2 regions of the Variovorax sp. 10L421 genome follow, and region 2 is predicted to be linked to the other one. Evidence: riboswitches for the same ligand, from Rfam matches in the RefSeq annotation. Region 2 holds a riboswitch; the other holds the start of a gene.

Region 1 (10,106 bases), on a different contig from region 2:
TCCAGGCCCGCGGACTCAGAGCGCGAACCCGTCGTCGGCCGCAATGACGGCACCGTTCACGAAATGGCTCTCGCCGCTGGCCAGCAGCACGATCAGGCCGTCCAGGTCCTCGGGCTTGCCCACGCGCTTGCGCGGCAGCATGCTGACCAGCCTGGCGCCTGCCTCGGTGGTCCAGTGCTCCTCGTTGAGTTCGGTCGCGATGTAGCCCGGGCACAGCGCGTTCACGTTGATGCCGAAGCGGCCCCACTCGAGCGCCATGGCCTTGGTCATCTGCACCACCGCGGCCTTGCTCATGCAATACGTGCCGATCTGCGGCATGACCTTGAGCGCCGCCGACGAGGCGATGTTGATGATCCGCCCGCCGATGTAGGTGCCCGGTGCCGTGCCCGTGGCGCGCGCCAGCATGCGCTTGCCGACTTCCTGCGCGACGAAGAAGGAGCCCTTCACGTTGGTGTCGAAGATGTAGTCGTAGTCGTCGGGCGTCACGTCCTGCAGGCGCTGCGTGGTGCTCACGCCCGAGTTGTTGACCAGGATGTCGATGGGGCCGACCTCGGTCTCCGCACGCGCGACCGCGGCCTTGATGCTGCCGATGTCGGTCACGTCGAGCTCGACCACATGGGCGTCGCCGCCCTCGCCTTCGATGCGGGCGCGCAGCTCCTTGAGCTTCTCGACGCGGCGGCTGGCCAGCACCACGGCGGCACCGGCGCGCGCCAGGGTTTTCGAGAACTGGGCGCCGAGCCCGCTGGAGGCGCCGGTGACGAAGGCCACGCGGCCGGAAAGATCGATGCTGTAAGCCATGGACTGGATCCTGTGGAGTCGCGCAGGTGACGAAACAGGCCCGTCCGCGAGTGACACGGACCGCCCGTGGACGCCGCATAAAATGCCCCGCGCCTCGAAAAATCATTATCGACCCAACCCACATGACCCACGACGAAATCCTCGCCCAGTTCGGCCCTCGCGAAGCCATGGAATACGACGTGGTCGTGGTCGGCGGCGGCCCGGCCGGCCTCTCGACCGCGATCCGGCTCAAGCAGTTGGCCGCGCAGCACGAGAAGGAGATCTCGGTCGTGGTGCTCGAAAAGGGCTCGGAGCCCGGCGCGCACATCCTCTCTGGCGCCATCATGGACCCGCGCGCGCTCAACGAGCTGCTGCCCGACTGGGAGGAACTCGGCGCGCCGCTCAACCAGCCCGTGACCGACGACGCGATGGTGTTCCTCGGCGAGAAGTCGGGCCTGCGCACCCCCAACCTGTTCCTGCCGGCCTGCTTCCAGAACCACGGCAACTACATCATCAGCCTCGGCGCCTTCACCAAGTGGCTGGCGCAGCAGGCCGAGAACATGGGCGTCGAAATCTTCCCGGGCTTCCCCGCGGCGGAAGTGCTCTACAACGAAGACGGTTCGGTGCGCGGCGTGGCCACCGGCAACATGGGCGTGGGCAAGGACGGCGAACCGACCGAGAACTTCCAGCTCGGCATGGAGCTGCTGGGCAAGTACACCGTGTTCGCCGAAGGCGCGCGCGGCCACCTCGGCCGCCAGCTCATCGCGAAGTACAAGCTCGACGCCGGCAAGGACCCGCAGACCTACGGCCTCGGCGTGAAGGAAGTGTGGGAGATCGACCCCAAGCGCCACCAGCCCGGCTTCGTGCTGCACACGGCCGGCTGGCCCATGAAGAGCGACACCTATGGCGGCGCCTTCCTCTATCACATGGAGGACAACAAGGTCACGATGGGCTTCATCACCGGCCTGGACTACAGCAACCCCTACCTGAGCCCGTTCGAGGAAATGCAGCGCTGGAAGCTGCACCCCAACATCCGCTGGTACCTCGAAGGCGACGAGGCCCAGGGCATCAAGCCGGCCAAGCGCATCGGCTACGGCGCGCGCGCCATCACGGCCGGCGGCCTGATGTCGCTGCCCAAGACGGTGTTCCCGGGCGGCGCGCTGGTCGGCTGCGAGGCCGGCTACCTCAACGTGAGCCGCATCAAGGGCAGCCATGCCGCCATCAAGACCGGCATGCTGTGCGCCGAAGCCGCCTTCGAGGCGGTGCAGGCCGGCCGCCAGCACGACGAACTCACGGCCTACCCGGCCGCGTTCGAGAAGAGCTGGCTCTACACCGAGCTGAACAAAGCGCGCAACTTCAAGGCCTGGTTCAAGAAGGGCCTGGGTATCGCGACCTTCATGAACGGCATCGAGCAGTGGCTGCTCAAGGGCCACATTCCATGGACACTGCACCGCAACAAGCCCGACCACCTCTACCTGAAGCCCGCTTCGGAGTGCAAGCCCATCGTCTATCCGAAGCCGGACGGCAAGCTCACCTTCGACCGCCTCTCCAGCGTGTTCATCAGCAACACCAACCATGAAGAGCAGCAGCCGGCCCACCTGACGCTGAAGGACGCGACGGTGCCGGTCAACATCAACCTCGCCAAGTTCGCCGGCCCCGAAAGCCGCTACTGCCCGGCCGGCGTGTACGAGTTCGTGGGCACCGAGGACGGCAAGCAGCGCCTGCAGATCAATGCGCAGAACTGCGTGCACTGCAAGACCTGCGACATCAAGGACCCGACGCAGAACATCGTGTGGGTCACGCCCGAAGGCGGCGGCGGGCCGAACTACGTGGGCATGTAAGGCCTCCTTGCCTCGTCGGCGAGCCCTCTTCGGAGGGCTTTTTCGTTTCGGCTCTCCGCTGCGCTTCGTGTTGCCGGAGCCTCGCGTATTCTGGCGGCTCACAGGAGACAAAACCCATGCACATCGTCATCACCGGCGGCGCCGGTTTTCTGGGCGCTCGCCTCGCCCGCACGCTGTTGAAGCAAGGCCCCCTCTCGCTGGCCGGCGCACCGGTCCGGCCGATCGAGCGCATCACGCTGGTCGACCGCGTGGGCGCGCCCGCCGACCTCGCGTCCGATGCGCGCATCGCCACCGTGACGGGCGACCTCAACGCGCAACTCTCGCCCGATGCAGACGCGACCGTCTGGCGCGAAGCCGATGCCGTCTTCCACCTGGCCGCGGCCGTGAGCGGCGAGTGCGAGGCCGACTTCGACCTCGGCATGCGCAGCAATTTCGCAGCCACGCACGCGTTGCTCGAACGGGTGCGTGCGCTCGGCACGAGGCCAGTGCTGGTGTTCGCCAGCTCGCTCGCGGTATTCGGCGATTCGCCCGAGCAGCCGCTGCCGAAGGTCATCGAAGACCACACGCTGCCCACGCCGCAGACCAGCTACGGCATCCAGAAATTCATCGGCGAGCAGCTGGTGGCCGATTTCACGCGCAAGGGCTTCGTGCGCGGGCGCAGCGTGCGGCTCATGACGGTGAGCGTACGCCCGGGCAAACCCAACGGCGCGGCCTCGGGCTTCTTCAGCGGCATGATCCGCGAGCCGCTGGCCGGCCTGCGCGCGGCCTGCCCCGTGCCCGATTCGACGCCTGTCGCCATCGCGTCACCGGCGCGCACCATCGAGGGCATCATCCGCGCCGCCGAGGCGAGCGATGCGCAGTGGGGTCCGCGCACCGCACTGAACCTGCCCTCGCTGGCCACCACGGTGGGCGAGATGGCTGCCGCGCTGGAGCACGTGGCCGGCCAGGCCGCCACCGCCCTGCTCGATCGCACGCCCGATCCGACGATCATGCGCATCGTGAAGACCTGGCCCGGGCGCATCGAAACGGCGCGTGCGAAGGCGCTGGGCCTGTCGGCGGACCAGAGCTTCGAGACCGTCATCCGCGAATACGTCCGTGAAAATCCCGACGCGGTGAAGCTCTCCGGTGTTGCATAGTCCGGGGCGCCTGACGCGCACCTGACTTCAACCCCGGAGACATCATGAAAATCGGCCACATCGCCGCCGCCTGCCTTTCGCTCGCCCTGGGCGCTTCCGCTGCCCATGCGCAACAACCGACCGTCCTGAAGATCGGCTACGCGACCTCCAAGGAGTCGCACTACGGCGTGGGCTCCACGGTGTTCTGCGAAGAGATCGAGAAGGGCACGCAAGGCCGCTACAAGTGCCAGCACTTCGCCAACTCGGCGTTGGGCGGCGAGCGCGAGCAGATCGAGGCCATACAGCTCGGCACGCAGGACCTGGTCAACACCTCGACCGGCCCGGTGGGCAACTTCGTGCCCGAGGTCAAGATCGTCGACATCCCCTTCCTGTTCCGCGACTACGACCACGCGCGCAAGGTGATGGACGGCCCGATCGGCCAGGACATCCTGACCAAGTTCCCGAGCAAGGGCATCGTCGCGCTGGCCTGGACGGAGAACGGCTTCCGCCACATGACGAACAGCAAACGCGACATCGTCAAGCCCGAGGACGCCAAGGGCCTGAAGATGCGCACCATGGAAAACAAGGTGCACATGGACGGCTACCGCACCTTCGGCATCCTGCCCACGCCGATGGCCTTCCCCGAACTCTTCGGCGCGCTGCAGCAGGGCACGGTCGACGGGCAGGAGAACCCGATTCCGGTGATCCTGGCATCGAAGTTCTCGCAGGTGCAGAAGCACCTCTCGCTCACGGGCCACGTGTATTCGCCGGCGCTGCTGCTGCTGTCGCCGAAGGTGTGGAACAAGCTCTCGGACGCCGACAAGAAGGTGTTCGTCGAAGCCGCGAAGAAGGCCTCCGTCGCCCAGCGCAAGAAGGTGAACGACGACGAGAACAACGGCATCGCCCAGCTCGAGAAAGACGGCATGAAGGTCACGCGCACCGTCGACGGCGCGGCCTTCCGCGAGGCGCTGAAGCCGGCATACGTGAGCTACGCCAAGGAATTCGGCGCGGACAACATCAAGAAGATTTCGGACGTCAAGTAACGCCGCCCCGCCGGTCTTCCGGCAACGCGCCCGGCTCGCCATAGTGCGCCGGGCGCTTCGTTTTTTCATCTCTCGACACAACAGAGAACAACTCAAAGTGCAAGCCTTCGAGCGCTACTTTCTCGCCGCCAACCGCTGGGCGCTGATTCTTCTGCTGGCCGCCATGTCGGTCATCATCTTCACCAACGTCGTGCTGCGCTACACCACCAACCAGTCGCTCGAATGGGCCGAGGAGGTGTCGCGCCACATGATGATCTGGCTCACATTCCTGGGCGCCGGGCCGGTGCTGCGCTACGGCGGGCACATCGCGGTCGAGAATCTGCAGGACGCGCTGCCGCGCCCCGCCGCGGTGGCGCTGCGCATCGTGGTGGCAGGGCTTCTCTTCGCTTTCTTCGGCTTCATGGTGTGGTACGGCTGGCTGTACATGCAGCGCACGATGTTCCAGCTCACGGCCGTCACGCAGATTCCGTTTGCCTACATCTACAGCGCGATGCTGTTCGGCGGCGTGCTGCTCGTCGTGCATTGGCTGCTGGTGGTGCGCGGCTACGTGCTGAACCGCGAGTTCGCCTCCGACGCGCACTTCGACGCCAACGCGAGCGCGTCGCTGTAAGGAGGAACGACCATGGATGCAAGCCTCGTTCTGATCGTTTCCGCCTGCGTGTTCCTGGCCATCGGCGTGCCGGTTGCTTTCGCGCTGGGCCTTTCCACCGTGACCACGCTGATCCTCGCGGAGAACTACCCGCTGATGGTACTGCTGAAGGAAACCTTCACCGGCATCGACAGCTTTCCGCTGATGGCCGTGCCCTTCTTCATCCTGGCGGCCGAGCTGATGAGCGGCGGCTCCCTCACCGAGGTGCTGTTGCGCTTCGCGGGCCAGTTCGTGGGCCATCGCCGGGGCGGTCTGGGCTACACCAACGTGGTGTCGCTGACCTTCTTCTCGGGCATCTCGGGCTCGGCGCTGGCCGACGCGGCGGGGCCGGGGTCGATGCTCATCAAGATGATGGACAAGGCCGGCTACGACCGCTCCTACGCGGCGGCGCTCACGGCCTCGACCGCGATCGTGGGGCCGATCATTCCGCCCTCGATCATCATGATCATCTACGCGCTGCAGGACGAGACGGTCTCGGTCGGCACGCTGTTCGCAGCAGGCATCCTGCCGGGCATCCTGATCGCGGTGGCGATGTGCCTGGTGAACTTCCACGTCTCGAAGAAGCGCAACTACAAGGGCGACGGGCAAACGCCGCCGCTGCGCGAGATCCTGGTGACGACGTGGAAGGCGATTCCCGCGATCCTGCTGCCAGTAGTCATTCTCGGCGGCATGCGCGCGGGCTGGTTCACGCCCACCGAGGCATCGGTGGTGGCGGTGTTCTACGCGCTCGTGTGCGGCAAGTTCATCTACCGCACGCTCGAATGGAAGGCGCTGCCCGACATTCTTTCGCGCTCGGCCCTGCTGTCGGCCTCGGTGCTGATCATCATCGGCCTGTCGGCCTCGTTCGCGTGGATCCTGACCATCGAGGGCATTCCGCAGCAGATGGCCGAATGGCTCATCGGCATGAACCTCTCGCCGTGGATGTTCCTGATCATCGTCAACATCTTCCTGCTGCTGTTCGGCATCTTCATCGAGCCGCTGCCGGGCGTGATGGTGCTGGCGCCGATCCTCGCGCCAGTGGCGGTGAAGCTGGGCGTGGACCCGGTGCACTTCGCGATGATCGTGATCTTCAACCTCACGCTGGGCATGATCACGCCGCCGGTGGGTGGGCTGCTGTTCGTGACGTGCAACGTGTCGAAGGTACCCATGTCGGCGCTGGTGAAGGAGCTGGTGCCCTTCCTCTGGGCGCACGGCGCGGTGCTGCTGATACTGACCTTCGTGCCGGCGCTGAGCACCTGGCTGCCGCACGCGCTCGGGTTCAAGTAGCGTCGGCGGCCATTGGCCCTGCGAGGAAAACGGGTAATAAAGATGTCACCGCTTGCAACGATGCTGCGTCCATCGATTCCCCAAAGCTGTGGCTGCCATGTTTCCCACCAAGACCGACAAGGCGCGCGACGAACTCCAGGGCGGACAGCGCACGCTCAGCCAGCGCGAGCGCGCCCTGCTGCTGATGGCCGACGGCCGGCGCTCGCTGACCGACTTCAGCGCGCTGTTCCCCGACCGGCATGAAGCCGAGCTGGCGATCCGGGCGCTGATCCAGAGGGGCTACCTGCAGAGCCCGCAAGCCGCGGACGCACCGGCACCCGCCCAGCCCGTGCCGATCCCCGCCAACGAACCGATCCGCCTCCCCACCTCGGCCGATACCTTCGACGGCAAGCGCTCGCTGGCCACCACGCGCATGTTCCTGTTCGACATCTGCGAGCGCATGTTCGTGCGGCGCGACCCGAAGTTCGCGCTGCAGATGCGCGACGCGCTGCGCGAGGCGCGCGACCGCGAGGCGATGCTGACCATCGCCGCGCTGATGCTGACCGAGATCGAGAAAACCGCCGGCGTGGAGCGGGCCGAATCGCTGCGCGAGCGCATCGACCGGCTGCTGCCGCCGGCCGAAATCGTTCATTGAAGAGCGCACCACGGGCGCGAACGCGGCCTGTGACACCATCGCGAGGTGAACTCCGCTCCCGAAAAACCGCCCCTGTCCGACCGGCTTCGCGCCTGGGCCCGGCGCGTCAAGCGCGACGGCGTCACGCTGTGGTTCGCCGGCAGGCATGCATCCACCCCGTGGTATGCCAAGGCACTGGGCATGCTCGTGGTCGCCTACGCGCTCAGCCCGATCGACCTCATTCCCGACTTCATCCCGGTCCTGGGCTACCTCGACGACGTTCTCCTGCTGCCGGGGCTGATCTGGCTTGCGATCCGGATGATTCCGCCGCCGGTGCTCGCGGAGTGCCGCCGGCAAGCCGACGACTGGATGCAGAAGTCGGGCGCCAGGCCGACCAGCCGGTATGGCGCCGCGCTTGTCGTGGCCGTGTGGATCGCGGTCGGCGTCGCAGCGTGGCGCCTGTGGTCGCGATAGGGTGAAGGGCAAGTCCGGGGCTGCGGGCTGCGCGATCCACTACACTTGCCGGGGTCAGGAGAGAGCCCCGCACGCCGGGGCCGCCGAAGGCGCAGGGGATTCCCGAACGCTCAGGCAAAAGGACTGACAAGGCACTGGTGGACACCGGTGTTTCCTTGCTGGAGAGAGGCCGTTGCCAGGTAACGGCCCACCGAAGGAGCAAACCCCGATCGTGGGGCGAATCTCTCAGGTAAAGCGGACAGCAGGGGTGGCCCATGGCGTTGCAGCCATGGATTTCGACTGCCCCTTTGGAGTGCCCAGTGGCTGCTTCTTCCGCTCCCTCCGACGCCCCTCTTCTCAAGACGCCGCTGTACGACCTCCATCTGGAGCTCGGCGCCCGCACGGTGCCTTTCGCCGGCTATTCGATGCCCGTGCAATACCCCGCCGGCCTGATGGCCGAGCACAAGCACACGCGCGATGCGGCCGGCCTGTTCGACATTTCCCACATGGGACAGCTGCGCCTCGTCGGGCCCGATGCGGCAGCCGCCTTCGAAACCCTGATGCCCGTCGACGTGATCGACCTGCCCGCCGGCAAGCAGCGCTACGGCCTGCTGCTGAACGACGAGGGCGGCATCATCGACGACCTGATGTTCTTCAACGAAGGCCACGGCTCGATCTTCGTGATCGTGAATGGGGCCTGCAAGGTGGCCGACATCGCGCACATCCAGCAGAAGATCGGCGCCCGCTGCGACGTGCAGCCCCTGCCCGACCACGCCCTGCTCGCACTGCAAGGCCCGCAGGCCGCCGCCGCACTCGCGCGGCTGTCGCCCGGTGTCGAGCGCTTCGTGTTCATGACGGGCGGCGCGGTGCAGATCGGCGGCATTCCCGCCTTCGTCACCCGCAGCGGCTACACCGGCGAGGACGGCTTCGAGATCTCGGTGGCCGCCAAGGACGCCGACGCCCTCGCCCGCCTGCTGCTGGCCCAGCCCGAAGTCAAGCCCATCGGCCTGGGCGCACGCAATTCGCTGCGGCTCGAAGCCGGCCTGTGCCTGTACGGCAACGACATCGACACCACCACCACGCCGGTCGAGGCCTCGCTCAACTGGGCGATGCAGAAGGTGCGCCGCACCGGCGGCGCGCGCGCAGGCGGCTTTCCGGGCGCCGCGAAGGTCCTGGCGCAGCTCACCGCATCCACCGTGGGCGCGGCAGGCCACACCGATCACGACACGCTGAAGCGCAAGCGCGTGGGCCTCGTTGCCCTCGAACGCATTCCGGTGCGCGACGGCACGGTGCTGCAATCCTTCGAAGGCCAGGACATCGGCCTCGTCACCAGCGGCTTGCTCGGCCCTACCGCCGACCGCTGCATCGCCATGGGCTACGTGGCCACCGCCTTCGCCGAGCCGGGCACGCGCATCCAGGCCATCGTGCGCGGCAAGCCGGTGCCGATGGAAGTCTCGACCATGCCTTTCGTGCCCACCCGCTACTACCGCGGCTAGGCTACGCATCCCGATCATCATTTTTTCCACGAGGAGTTTTTTACATGAGCATCAAGTACACCAAGGACCATGAATGGGTCTCGGCCGAAGGCGGCGCGGCCACCGTCGGCATCACCGTGCACGCGCAGGACGCGCTGGGCGATGTGGTGTTCGTCGACCTGCCCGAAGTCGGCAAGACCTTTGCCCAGGGTGAAGTCGCCGGCGTCGTCGAATCGGTCAAGGCCGCGGCCGACGTGTTCATGCCCGTGTCGGGCGAGATCACCGAAGTGAACGAAGCGCTGCGCGCCGACCCCTCGCTCGCCAACAGCGACCCGCTGGCCGGCGGCTGGTTCTTCAAGGTCAAGCTGAGTGAGCCGGCGCAGCTCGACGCGCTGCTCGATGCGGCCTCGTACGACAAGTTCGCCGCCGAGTCTTGATGCGCTGCTGAACACGGACCACCGCTCCCGCCCCTCCCGCCCTACCTCTCCGCCATGTCAAGCCACGCCCTCCCCTCCCTGCAACAACTAGAGAACGCCGAAGAATTCCTCGCCCGCCACATCGGCATCGATGCGGCGGACGAGGCGCGCATGCTGCCCGTGATCGGCTCGGAGACGCGGGCTGAGCTCATCGACGGCATCGTGCCCGCGGCCATTCGCCGCGCGAAGCCGATGCGGCTGCCCGCACCGGCGACCGAAGCCGATGCGCTGGCCGAGTTGAAGGTGATGGCGTCGAAGAACAAGGTGTTCCGCAATTTCATCGGCCAGGGCTACTACGGCACGCACACGCCGGGCGTCATCTTGCGCAACGTGCTCGAGAACCCCGCCTGGTACACCGCCTACACGCCCTACCAGGCCGAGATTTCGCAGGGCCGCAT
Region 2 (10,106 bases):
CACCCTCGCTCACTGAACGCGCGCGTAACGGAATCCAGATCTGCCGACTGCGCTCCCACATCTATGTAGAACCCATGCTCGATGTGGCCAAGCGCACGCCACAACATGACGTCTTCGAAATTCTGGGCGTAGGAGACAAATGGCATGGTCAAGTCGGAACTGCGGGCGTTGGAAGGATTGAACCATCGCCGCTCCCAAAAAAGCTCTCGTGCTGCAAAGACGCAGATGGGGCGCGATCAGCCCACAAAACAGAACGAAGGTCGCCGATCCATTTTATAGGGCGGGAGAGTCCCCTCCTCGGCGACATTCAGACACACATTCGTTTTCGGGCAAAATTGACGGTTTACGCAAGGCGAGGATCCGAAGCAGTCCCCCGCTACGTCGTCGACCAGATCTAGAAGGAGTTTCAATGAAAAAGCGTGCAGTAGTAACGGGCATCACAGGCCAGGACGGTGCCTACCTTGCGGAGCTGCTGCTCAGCAAAGGCTATGTCGTCTACGGAACCTACCGCCGGACCAGTTCAGTCAATTTCTGGCGCATCGAAGAACTCGGCATCCAAGACAATCCGGATCTACATCTGATCGAGTACGACTTGACCGATCTTGGCAGCTCCCTGACGCTCATCAAAGAAGCACAGCCCGACGAGGTCTACAACCTAGCTGCCCAGAGTTTTGTCGGCGTGAGCTTCAACCAGCCTGAAGCGACGGCCCAGATCACCGCCATGGGCGCCCTGCATCTGCTCGAAGCGATTCGCCTCACCAACACGAAGATCCGCTTCTACCAAGCATCCACCTCAGAGATGTTCGGCAAGGTGCAAGCCATTCCCCAGATCGAGAGCACGCCGTTCTATCCGCGCAGCCCCTACGGCGTCGCAAAGCTGTTTGCGCACTGGATGACGATCAACTACCAGGAAAGTTACGGCATCTTCGGCTGCAGCGGCATCCTCTTCAATCATGAAAGCCCGCTGCGCGGCCGCGAATTCGTGACGCGCAAGATCACCGATAGCGTCGCGAAGATCAAGCTCGGCAAGCTCGACGTACTGGAACTCGGGAACCTCGATGCCAAGCGCGACTGGGGCTATGCGAAGGAGTATGTTGAGGGCATGTGGCGCATGCTGCAGGCCGACGAACCCGACAGCTATGTGCTTGCCACCAATCGTACGGAAACGGTGCGAGATTTCGTCTTGATGGCATTCAAGGCTGCAGGCATTGGCATTGAGTTCAAGGGCGCGGGCGAAACAGAGTCCGCGATCGACACGGCCAATGGCAAAACGGTGATGCGCATCAACCCGAAGTTCTATCGCCCCGCCGAAGTCGAACTGTTGATCGGCAATCCTGCCAAGGCCAAGGCCAAGCTTGGCTGGGAACCCACCACCACGCTGGAAGGGCTCTGCCAGATGATGGTGGAGGCCGACATTCGACGCAACAAGCAGGGCTTTTCATTTTGAGGATTCTGCTCACCGGCGCCAAAGGGTTTACCGGCCGATTGTTCGCCGAGCGCGCTGTTTCAGCGGACCACACAATCCACGAACTTCAGGCCGACCTCACCGACTATGAGGCGCTTCGCAAGGAAATACGGGAGGTCGCGCCGGAAGCTGTCGTGCACCTGGCCGCAATCAGTTTTGCGGGGCACGCCAACGATGCGGCGTTTTACGCCGTCAATGTAGTTGGGACTACAAACCTTTTGGACGCGCTGGTGGCGCTTCCAGTTCGACCGAAGCGCGTTCTCTTGGCCAGTAGCGCCAACATCTACGGAAACACGACCAACTCACCCATCGACGAGTTACAGCCGCCGGCACCTGTCAACCACTACGGCATGAGCAAGCTTGCGATGGAATACATGGCAAGAACATACAGCGACCGGTTGAATTTGGTGATCACGCGTCCGTTCAACTACACAGGGCCGGGACAAGACGTCAATTTCCTCATCCCCAAGCTAGCGATGCACTTCGCCCATCGCGCGCCCTCGATTGCGCTTGGCAACCTTGATGTGGAACGCGAGTTCAATGATGTACAGACGGTTTGCGATGCGTACTTACTGCTGCTCGCGCATGGCACAGCTGGCGAGGCCTACAACATCTGTTCGGGCAGGCCCTACGCGTTGCGCCTAGTCATCGATGTACTTTCACGGATGACCTCGCACAGTCCCCGCATCGAAGTCAGCCCCGCTTTCGTCAGAGCAAACGAAGTGCACCGACTGTGCGGCGATCCGGCCAAACTCCATGCCTTGCTGGCGGAGCACGACGTCGCGCTAGGAGCGCCGACGCTTGAAGAAACGCTGGCGCGGATGCTTCTCGCAGCCAAGCAAGACAGTAATCACCAGATCAAGTAAAAATCTGGGCGTGGACAAAGTCCGAGCCTGCCTTGTCCTTTTCCGACAACTGAGGCTCACCCCCTGTAGCGGGCCATGCAATCCCCAGATCCGCGTCGTTCCACTTGATTGCTCGCTCATATGCGGGCGCGTAGTAGTCGGTTGTCTTGTAGACAAACTCCGCGATGTCGCTCAGTACGAGAAAACCATGAGCGAAGCCTGCGGGTACCCACAACTGTTTGTGATTCGACTCGCTTAACTCGACACCAACCCATTTTCCGAATGTCGGCGATGTCTTGCGTATGTCCACAGCCACATCGAACACTGCGCCGCGCACGACGCGGACCAGTTTCCCCTGCGGTTGTTGCACCTGATAGTGCAATCCTCGCAACACTCCTTTCACCGAGCGCGAGTGATTGTCCTGAACGAAATCGACGTGCTTGCCAAGCGTCGCATCGAACGCATTCTGGTTGAAGCTCTCGAAGAAAAACCCCCGAGCGTCCCCGAACACCTTGGGCTCGATTACCAGCACATCAGGAATCGCCGTAGGTGTCGCCTTCACGAGCGAATCTCCTCATTCAGAAGGTGCTTCAGATACTTTCCGTAGCCGCTCTTCTCCAGCGGCGCGGCCAGCTTCTCGAGCTGCTCCGTCGAAATGAACCGGTTGCGCCACGCAATCTCCTCCGGACAAGCAATCTTCAGCCCCTGGCGATGCTCCAGAGTCGCAATGAATTGCCCAGCTTCCAGCAGGCTGTCGTGCGTACCGGTATCAAGCCACGCATAACCGCGCTGCATGATCTGAACGTTCAACTGATCGAGATCGAGGTAAGCCTGGTTGACGGCCGTGATCTCCAGTTCGCCGCGCGCACTGGGCTCCACGGCCTTGGCAATGTCTACGACCTTGTTGTCATAGAAGTAGAGCCCCGTCACCGCATAGCTGCTCTTGGGCTTTAGCGGCTTTTCCTCGATGCTGCTGGCCTTGCCTTTGCCATCGAAGGCCACCACGCCATAACGCTCGGGGTCTTGCACGTGATACGCGAATACCGTGGCACCCGACGTCTTCGCGTCGGCGTCGGCCAGCAGATGCACAAGGTCGTGCCCATAGAAGATGTTGTCGCCGAGCACCAACGCACTGGGCGAATTGCCCAGGAACTCGTCCCCGATGATGAACGCCTGCGCCAATCCGTCAGGACTGGGCTGCACCGCATACTGCAGATTGATCCCCCACTGGCTCCCATCCCCCAGCAACTGCTGGAACCGCGGCGTGTCCTGCGGCGTGCTGATGATCAGGATGTCGCGCATACCACCGAGCATCAGCGTGCTCAGGGGGTAGTAGATCATCGGCTTGTCGTACACCGGCAGGAGCTGCTTGCTCATGGCCAGTGTGGCCGGATGCAGGCGAGTGCCCGAACCACCGGCCAGGATGATGCCTTTGCGTTGCGTCGTCTTGGTCATGTACTTTTTCTCGTGAAGATTCAAAGGATTTCGCGCAGCATGCGCGCGACGCCTTCCTGCCAGGGCGGCAGGCGCAAGCCGAAAGTGGCCTGCAGCTTGGTGGTGTCGAGCCGGGAGTTGTGCGGGCGCTTCGCCGGAGTCGGGAAGGCGCTGGTGGGCACCGCCTCGACAGCCTGCGGGCCGGCCTTGAGTTCGACGCCGGCTTGCTGCGCCAGTTCGAGCACGAAACGCGCGTAGCCGTGCCACGTCGTCTCGCCACCGGCAATCGCGTGATAGAGACCCGCCTTCGCCGGATCCTGCAGCGTGGCTCGAATGGCATGCGCCGTCACGTCGGCCAACAGCTCGGCCCCGGTCGGCGCACCGAACTGGTCGTCGATGACGGTCAGCTTCTCGCGCTCCTTCGCCAGCCGCAACATGGTCTTGGCGAAGTTGCCGCCGCGCGCCGCGTACACCCAGCTCGTGCGAAAGATCAGATGGTTTGGGCAGTTCTGCGCCACCAGTTGCTCGCCTTCGAGCTTGGTCTGTCCGTACACGCTGAGCGGGCCGGTCGCGTCGCCTTCTTTCCAGGGCTTGGTGCCGCTGCCGTCGAAGACGTAGTCGGTCGAGTAGTGCACCATCAGCGCCCCGATCTGCCGGGCCGCCTCGGCCACGACACCCGGCGAAGTGGCGTTGAGCTTGCGTGCGAAATCGGGCTCGCTCTCGGCCTTGTCGACCGCCGTGTGCGCCGCGGCATTGACGATCACGTCGGGGCGAACCTTCAGCACCGTCTCGGCCAGTTGCTCGGAGCGGCTGAAGTCAGCGTTGAAATCGGTGCTGTCGAAATCGAGCGCGACCAGCTCACCCAGCGGCGCAAGGCTGCGCTGCAGTTCCCAGCCGACCTGCCCGCCCTTGCCAAGCAGCAGCAACTTCATGCCGCGGCCTTCGCGTCGTACTGCTTTTCGACCCACTCGCGGTAGGCGCCGCTTTGCACGTTGCGCACCCATTCGCTGTTCGCGAGGTACCACTCCACGGTCTTGCGGATGCCGGTGTCGAAGGTTTCGGCGGGCTTCCAGCCGAGTTCGCGTTCCAGCTTGCGCGCGTCTATGGCGTAGCGGCGGTCATGGCCCGGGCGGTCGGTGACGTAGGTGATCTGCTCCTTGTACGGCTTGCCGTCCGCGCGCGGGCGCAGCTCGTCGAGCAGCGCACACACGGTGTTGACGATCTCGATGTTGGGCTTCTCGTTCCAGCCGCCGACGTTGTAGGTCTCGCCCAGCTTGCCGGCCTCGAGCACGCGGCGGATGGCGCTGCAGTGATCCTTCACGTAGAGCCAGTCGCGTACCTGCATGCCGTCGCCGTACACGGGCAGGCTCTTGCCGGCCAGCGCGTTGACGATCATCAGCGGGATCAGCTTCTCGGGAAAATGGAACGGGCCGTAGTTGTTCGAGCAGTTGGTGGTGACCACCGGCAGGCCGTAGGTGTGGTGCCAGGCGCGCACGAGGTGATCGCTGGCGGCCTTGCTGGCCGAATACGGGCTGTTGGGCTCGTACTTGTTTTCTTCGGTGAAGGCCGGATCGGTCTTGGAGAGCGAGCCGTAGACCTCGTCGGTCGACACGTGCAGGAAGCGGAAGGCGGCTTTCTGCTCGGCCGGCAGTGCGCTCCAGAAGCCGCGTACGGATTCGAGCAGGCGGAAGGTGCCGAGGACATTGGTCTGCACGAAGTCTTCAGGGCCGTGGATGGAACGGTCCACATGCGATTCGGCCGCAAAGTTCACCACGGCGCGAGGCTTGTGTTCGGCCAGCAGGCGGTCGAGCAGCGCGCTGTCGCCGATGTCGCCCTGCACGAAGACGTGCTTCGGGTTGTCCTTGAGCGATGCGAGCGTCTCGAGATTGCCTGCGTAGGTCAGCTTGTCGAGGTTCACGACCGGCTCGTCGCTGTTGGCGATCCAGTCGAGTACGAAATTGGCGCCGATGAAGCCGGCGCCGCCGGTTACCAGGATCATGGGGTCCCCTGTTGTTGTGGAACGATCGCCCTGCGGCAAATCAACCAATGATTATCCCATTGGGCCGAAACGCAGAACCCGCGAGATTGGCAGTCGCGCAAGCCCCGCCTACAATCCCCCCACTGCAGGAGAGCGGGCCACCCAGGTGGCCCTACCGAAGGCGCAAACTCCCATAAACGCTCAGGTCGGCCCGAACAAGGGGTCTGTACTGCACCAACTGAAACGCCGTCTGGAGAGCCGCCACGCCATGTGGCGCACCGAAGGAGCAAACCCCCTGCGGGCGCAGCGGGTGAATCTCTCAGGTACCAAGGACAGGGGGAGCGGCAACTTGGACGGCGGTCGTCCGGTTGCTCGCTATTGATTCAATAGCACACCACGCCCGCCGTTCAAGCGCTGCAACCTCAAAGGTACTTGAAATGCGCGTGATCGTTCTTGGCGCCGGCCTGCTCGGCGTGACCTCGGCTTACTACCTCCAGCAACTCGGCCACGAAGTGACCGTGATCGACCGGCAGGCCACCCCGGCCGCCGAAACCAGCTTCGCCAACGGCGGGCAGATCTCGGTCAGCCATGCCGAACCCTGGGCCAATCCCAGCGCGCCGCTGAAGGTGCTGCAGTGGCTGGGCAAGGAAGACGCCCCGCTGCTCTTCCGCATCCGCGCCGACATGCGCCAGTGGCTCTGGGGCCTGCAGTTCCTGCGCGAATGCACGCCGGCGCGCACCCGCCACAACATCGAGCAGATCGTGCGTCTTGGTACATACAGCCGCTCGATGTTGCAACAGTTGCGCCGCGACACCGGCCTGAACTACGACCAGCGCACGCAGGGCATCCTGCACTTCTACACGACGCAGAAAGAGTTCGACGGCGCCCTCGCGCCCGCCGAGCAGATGCGCGCCCTGGGCTGCGAGCGCCAGGTCATCTCGGCCGACGAAGCCGTGAAGATCGAGCCCGCCCTCGCCCACATCCGGCCCAAGCTGGCCGGCGCCACCTACACGGCCGAGGACGAGTCAGGTGACGCCAACCGCTTCGCGCGCGAACTGGTGGGCCTGGCCACGGCAGCGGGCGTCAGGTTCCTGATGAGCCACACCGTGACCGCGCTGCGCGAGGCCGGCGGCAGCATCGACCACGTCGAGGCCACCGACAGCGAAGGCCGCTTCCAGCGCATCCGCGGCGACGCCTTCGTGCTGGCGATGGGTTCGCTGAGCCCGCTGTATGCCGCGCCGCTGGGCATCCGCCTGCCGATCTACCCGGCCAAGGGCTATTCGGTGACGCTGCCCGTGAAGGACGCCTCGAAGGCGCACCAGGTCTCGCTGACGGACGACGAATTCAAGCTCGTGTTCTCGCGCTACACATCCGAGTCGGGCGACCGCCTGCGCATCGCCGGCACTGCCGAGCTCAATGGCTACGACCGCGACCTGAACCGGGTTCGCTGCGAAGCCATCGTGCGCCGCGTGGAAGAGCTGTTCCCGGGCGCCGGGGATACCACACAGGCGCAGTTCTGGACCGGCCTGCGTCCCGCGACGCCGAGCAACGTGCCGCTGATCGGCAAGACGAAGCTCCCGAATCTGTTCCTCAACACCGGCCACGGCACGCTCGGCTGGACGCACGCCTGCGGCTCGGGCAAGTCGATCGCGCGCATCGTGAGCGGGCTGGCGCCGGAGGTCGATTTCGTGTTCACCGGCATGCCCGCGCCCGCGCCGCGCGCGCTGCAGCCGGCCTGATCGCCGTCAGTCGTTGCTGGCGAACACCGTCAGCACGCCGGTGTAGCCATACAGATGGTGGCGGGCGATCTCGCCCGCCGCGAAGAAACCCACCAGCGGCACGTCGCCCAGCGCGTGCCGCACGATCTGCAGTTCCGCCCCCGGCGCACCGAAGTGCGGACCGCCGCGCCCGGAACAGCTGACGTACACCGCGCCCGCGATGCGCCGCGCCGGATGCGGCGCCGCCTCGGCCTCGCCCGCCGCCACGGCGCGCGCGGTGGCCAGCGTCTGCTCTTCGGGCTCCAGTTCCTCGCGGATTTCGGCGCAGATGCGCATCAGGTCGGCACGCGCGGCCTGCGCATTGCGGCGGCAGAAGCTCAGCCGCATGCCGGCCTCGGCCACGTCGGCGATCGCGATGCCGCGGCGCGTCGGGTCCAGCCCGATGATGTGGCGCACCAGCACGTCGGCACCCAGGTCGCCGGTGCGGCGGATGCCGTCGCTGCCCGCATCGGCCAGGCCGACCAGCGTGTTACGCACGGCGTCGATGGCCTCCTGCGGCCGCTCGAGCGACACCTGAAGGTCGGCCAGCAGCACGTCGAGCGCCGGCTCGCCGTCGAGCTTCAGCAGCAGGTTGCCGTCGGCCTCGGTGATCTCGCGCTCGCGCGCCGCCCCCGATCGCAGCGGCTGGCAGCCCTGCGTGACGCGCGACACCAGCCGCACGCCCTCGCCGAAAACCACGCCTGACAGGCCGCCCGAGAACACCCCGCCCGCCGCCCCGTGCCCGCGGATGTTGCCGTTGCCGCCGACCGCGAACTGCAGCGCGCTGCCACGCCCCGAAGACAAGCCGCCGAACAGGTAGCCCGTGTTCGTGCGCCCCGCCATCTCGGCGATCAGCTCGGCAAGGTCGGGGGTGGCCGGATCGGCATGCACCAGCGCCGTGTGGGCCTCGAAGCCGCTCATCTCGGAGTTGCCCAGCGGCGCCACGCCCGAGAACACGCGGTATTGGTCGCTGGGCAGGGCACAGAGCATCAGGCTCAGCCCGGGCTCGTCGAAATACTCGGCATTGTTGGCCGACACGCCGACGCCGACCGTGCCCGACCAGTCGGTCACTTCGGGCAGCTCCGCGCTCAGGTGATCGAGGATGTCCTGCGCCTCGCTCGCATAGTGGTCGGTGATGTAGAGCAGCCCGAGCGTCGGCGAAGACGCGTAGTCGGGCAAGGCCATCTGTGCGCGCAGCTGGGCCAGCACGAGGCCGGCCGCCATACGCCATTGCGGATGGGTGGCGTGGCCGGAGGGAAACAACTTCATGGTGCGTGCCAACCCGTTCTCTTCAACGAATGAATGTGTATGACGTCAACGCCGGCCGGAGGTTCGCTTGCGGGCGGCGGTCGACGGCCTTTTCTTTGCGGCCGGTGCTGCAGTCTTCTTGGCTGCTACGGGCTTGCGGGCAGCCGCAGCGGGCTTGCCCATGACCGTGTCGACCGCGTCGGCCAACGGCTGGGCCATGGCCGGCACCTTCAGCTGCGCCGCGTCCTGCAGCGCCGAGCTTGCGATCTGCTGGAACTGCTCGGTGAGCGAGCCCCACCACTGCATGGGGTCGACCACGCCGGGGCCGTCGGGCGAGCCGGCATTCGCCTTGGCCGCAGCAGGCCTGCTGCGCGGCTTCTTCGGCGCCGGAGCTTGCTCCTCGGGCATCTCGTCCGCGTCTTCGACCTCCTCGGGTTCGGGGTCGGGTTCGGGCTCGGGGGATGCCGCTGGTGCCATCGCGGCTGCCTGCTTGGTGAACGCGTTGGCGATGTCTTCCATCCGCACATTCATGCCGCGCAGCGTCGACAAGGTCATCTTCTGCACTTCGAGCGCCTGGATGGTGGCCTTGAGGGCATGGCCGTTCTGTTCGAGCCAGTACTGCACGGTCTTGAGTTCCTGGATGCGCTTGTCGACCTCTTCCACGCTCAGCGTGGGCGCCACCCAGCTCGCAAGGCTCGGCATCCCCGGCACCGAGCCGGCGCCCGAGCCCGCCGCGGCGCCGCCGGCGAGGTTCTTCAAGAAGTCGAATCCGGGAACGAACTGGCTGAAGTCGAAGGGCTTGCTGGCGTTGCTCATGCGGAGGTCTCCTGGGATGGTTTTCTTGTGTTGCCAGCTTACTCCAAGCCCCCGGCCTTTTTCGGCCTTTCGGCACCGTCAGAGTTCGCTTCGGACCTTGCTGAAGACCTTCCAGAAGGCCGCGTCCTGCGAGGTCGCGAAGTTGATCCGCATCATGGTGCTCGGCGGGCGGCGCGCGTGGAACAGCGAGCCCGGCGCCAACAGGTAGCCCTGGTCGAGCATGCGCTGGGTGAGCGCGTCGGTGTCCACGCCCGTATCGACCCAGCCGAACAGCCCCGCTGGCTCCGAGGCGAAAGTGCAGCCATGCGACATGGCCAGCTTCACCGCCCGTCCCCGTGCACCGTCGAGGCGGATACGCACGCGCTCCGAATGCCGGCGCAGCTGCCCCTGGTCGATGCACCACGACAAGGCCCGCTCGAACAGCGTGGGCGAGGTCAGCGTGGCCAGCAGCTTGGTTTCGAGCAGCCGTTCCTTCAGCGCTGGCGGCGCGGCCAGGAAGCCGATGCGCCAGTTGGGTGCCAGGATCTTCGCGAAGCCGCTCACGTAGATGGTGCGCTGCAGCC

Evidence for each region. A riboswitch is a leader RNA that binds a small molecule or an ion and turns the genes downstream of it on or off. The one in region 2 is predicted to bind glycine.
Region 1: linked by a shared signal. The riboswitch ahead of gcvT (glycine cleavage system aminomethyltransferase GcvT) and the one ahead of AC1DFC_RS20790 (D-amino acid dehydrogenase) in region 2 are both predicted to bind glycine.

The regions. Positions count from the first base shown of each region.
Region 1 covers NZ_JBFTJJ010000002.1:447,477-457,582, forward strand. The annotation lists gene AC1DFC_RS06080 (SDR family oxidoreductase) at 16-798, opposite strand; gene AC1DFC_RS06085 (electron transfer flavoprotein-ubiquinone oxidoreductase) at 921-2,618, shown strand; gene denD (D-erythronate dehydrogenase) at 2,735-3,754, shown strand; gene AC1DFC_RS06095 (TRAP transporter substrate-binding protein) at 3,799-4,776, shown strand; gene AC1DFC_RS06100 (TRAP transporter small permease) at 4,874-5,386, shown strand; gene AC1DFC_RS06105 (TRAP transporter large permease) at 5,399-6,691, shown strand; gene AC1DFC_RS06110 (hypothetical protein) at 6,789-7,325, shown strand; gene AC1DFC_RS06115 (YkvA family protein) at 7,371-7,778, shown strand; glycine riboswitch at 7,824-7,914, shown strand; glycine riboswitch at 7,927-8,030, shown strand; gene gcvT (glycine cleavage system aminomethyltransferase GcvT) at 8,078-9,253, shown strand; gene gcvH (glycine cleavage system protein GcvH) at 9,298-9,669, shown strand; gene gcvP (aminomethyl-transferring glycine dehydrogenase) at 9,724-10,106, shown strand, end outside.
Region 2 covers NZ_JBFTJJ010000017.1:52,906-63,011, reverse strand. The annotation lists gene AC1DFC_RS20825 (FkbM family methyltransferase) at 1-146, opposite strand, end outside; gene gmd (GDP-mannose 4,6-dehydratase) at 410-1,447, shown strand; gene AC1DFC_RS20815 (NAD-dependent epimerase/dehydratase family protein) at 1,444-2,331, shown strand; gene rfbC (dTDP-4-dehydrorhamnose 3,5-epimerase) at 2,324-2,872, opposite strand; gene rfbA (glucose-1-phosphate thymidylyltransferase RfbA) at 2,869-3,765, opposite strand; gene rfbD (dTDP-4-dehydrorhamnose reductase) at 3,786-4,676, opposite strand; gene rfbB (dTDP-glucose 4,6-dehydratase) at 4,673-5,743, opposite strand; glycine riboswitch at 5,859-5,955, shown strand; glycine riboswitch at 5,963-6,068, shown strand; gene AC1DFC_RS20790 (D-amino acid dehydrogenase) at 6,160-7,461, shown strand; gene AC1DFC_RS20785 (FIST signal transduction protein) at 7,468-8,748, opposite strand; gene AC1DFC_RS20780 (PhaM family polyhydroxyalkanoate granule multifunctional regulatory protein) at 8,794-9,543, opposite strand; gene AC1DFC_RS20775 (aminotransferase-like domain-containing protein) at 9,622-10,106, opposite strand, start outside.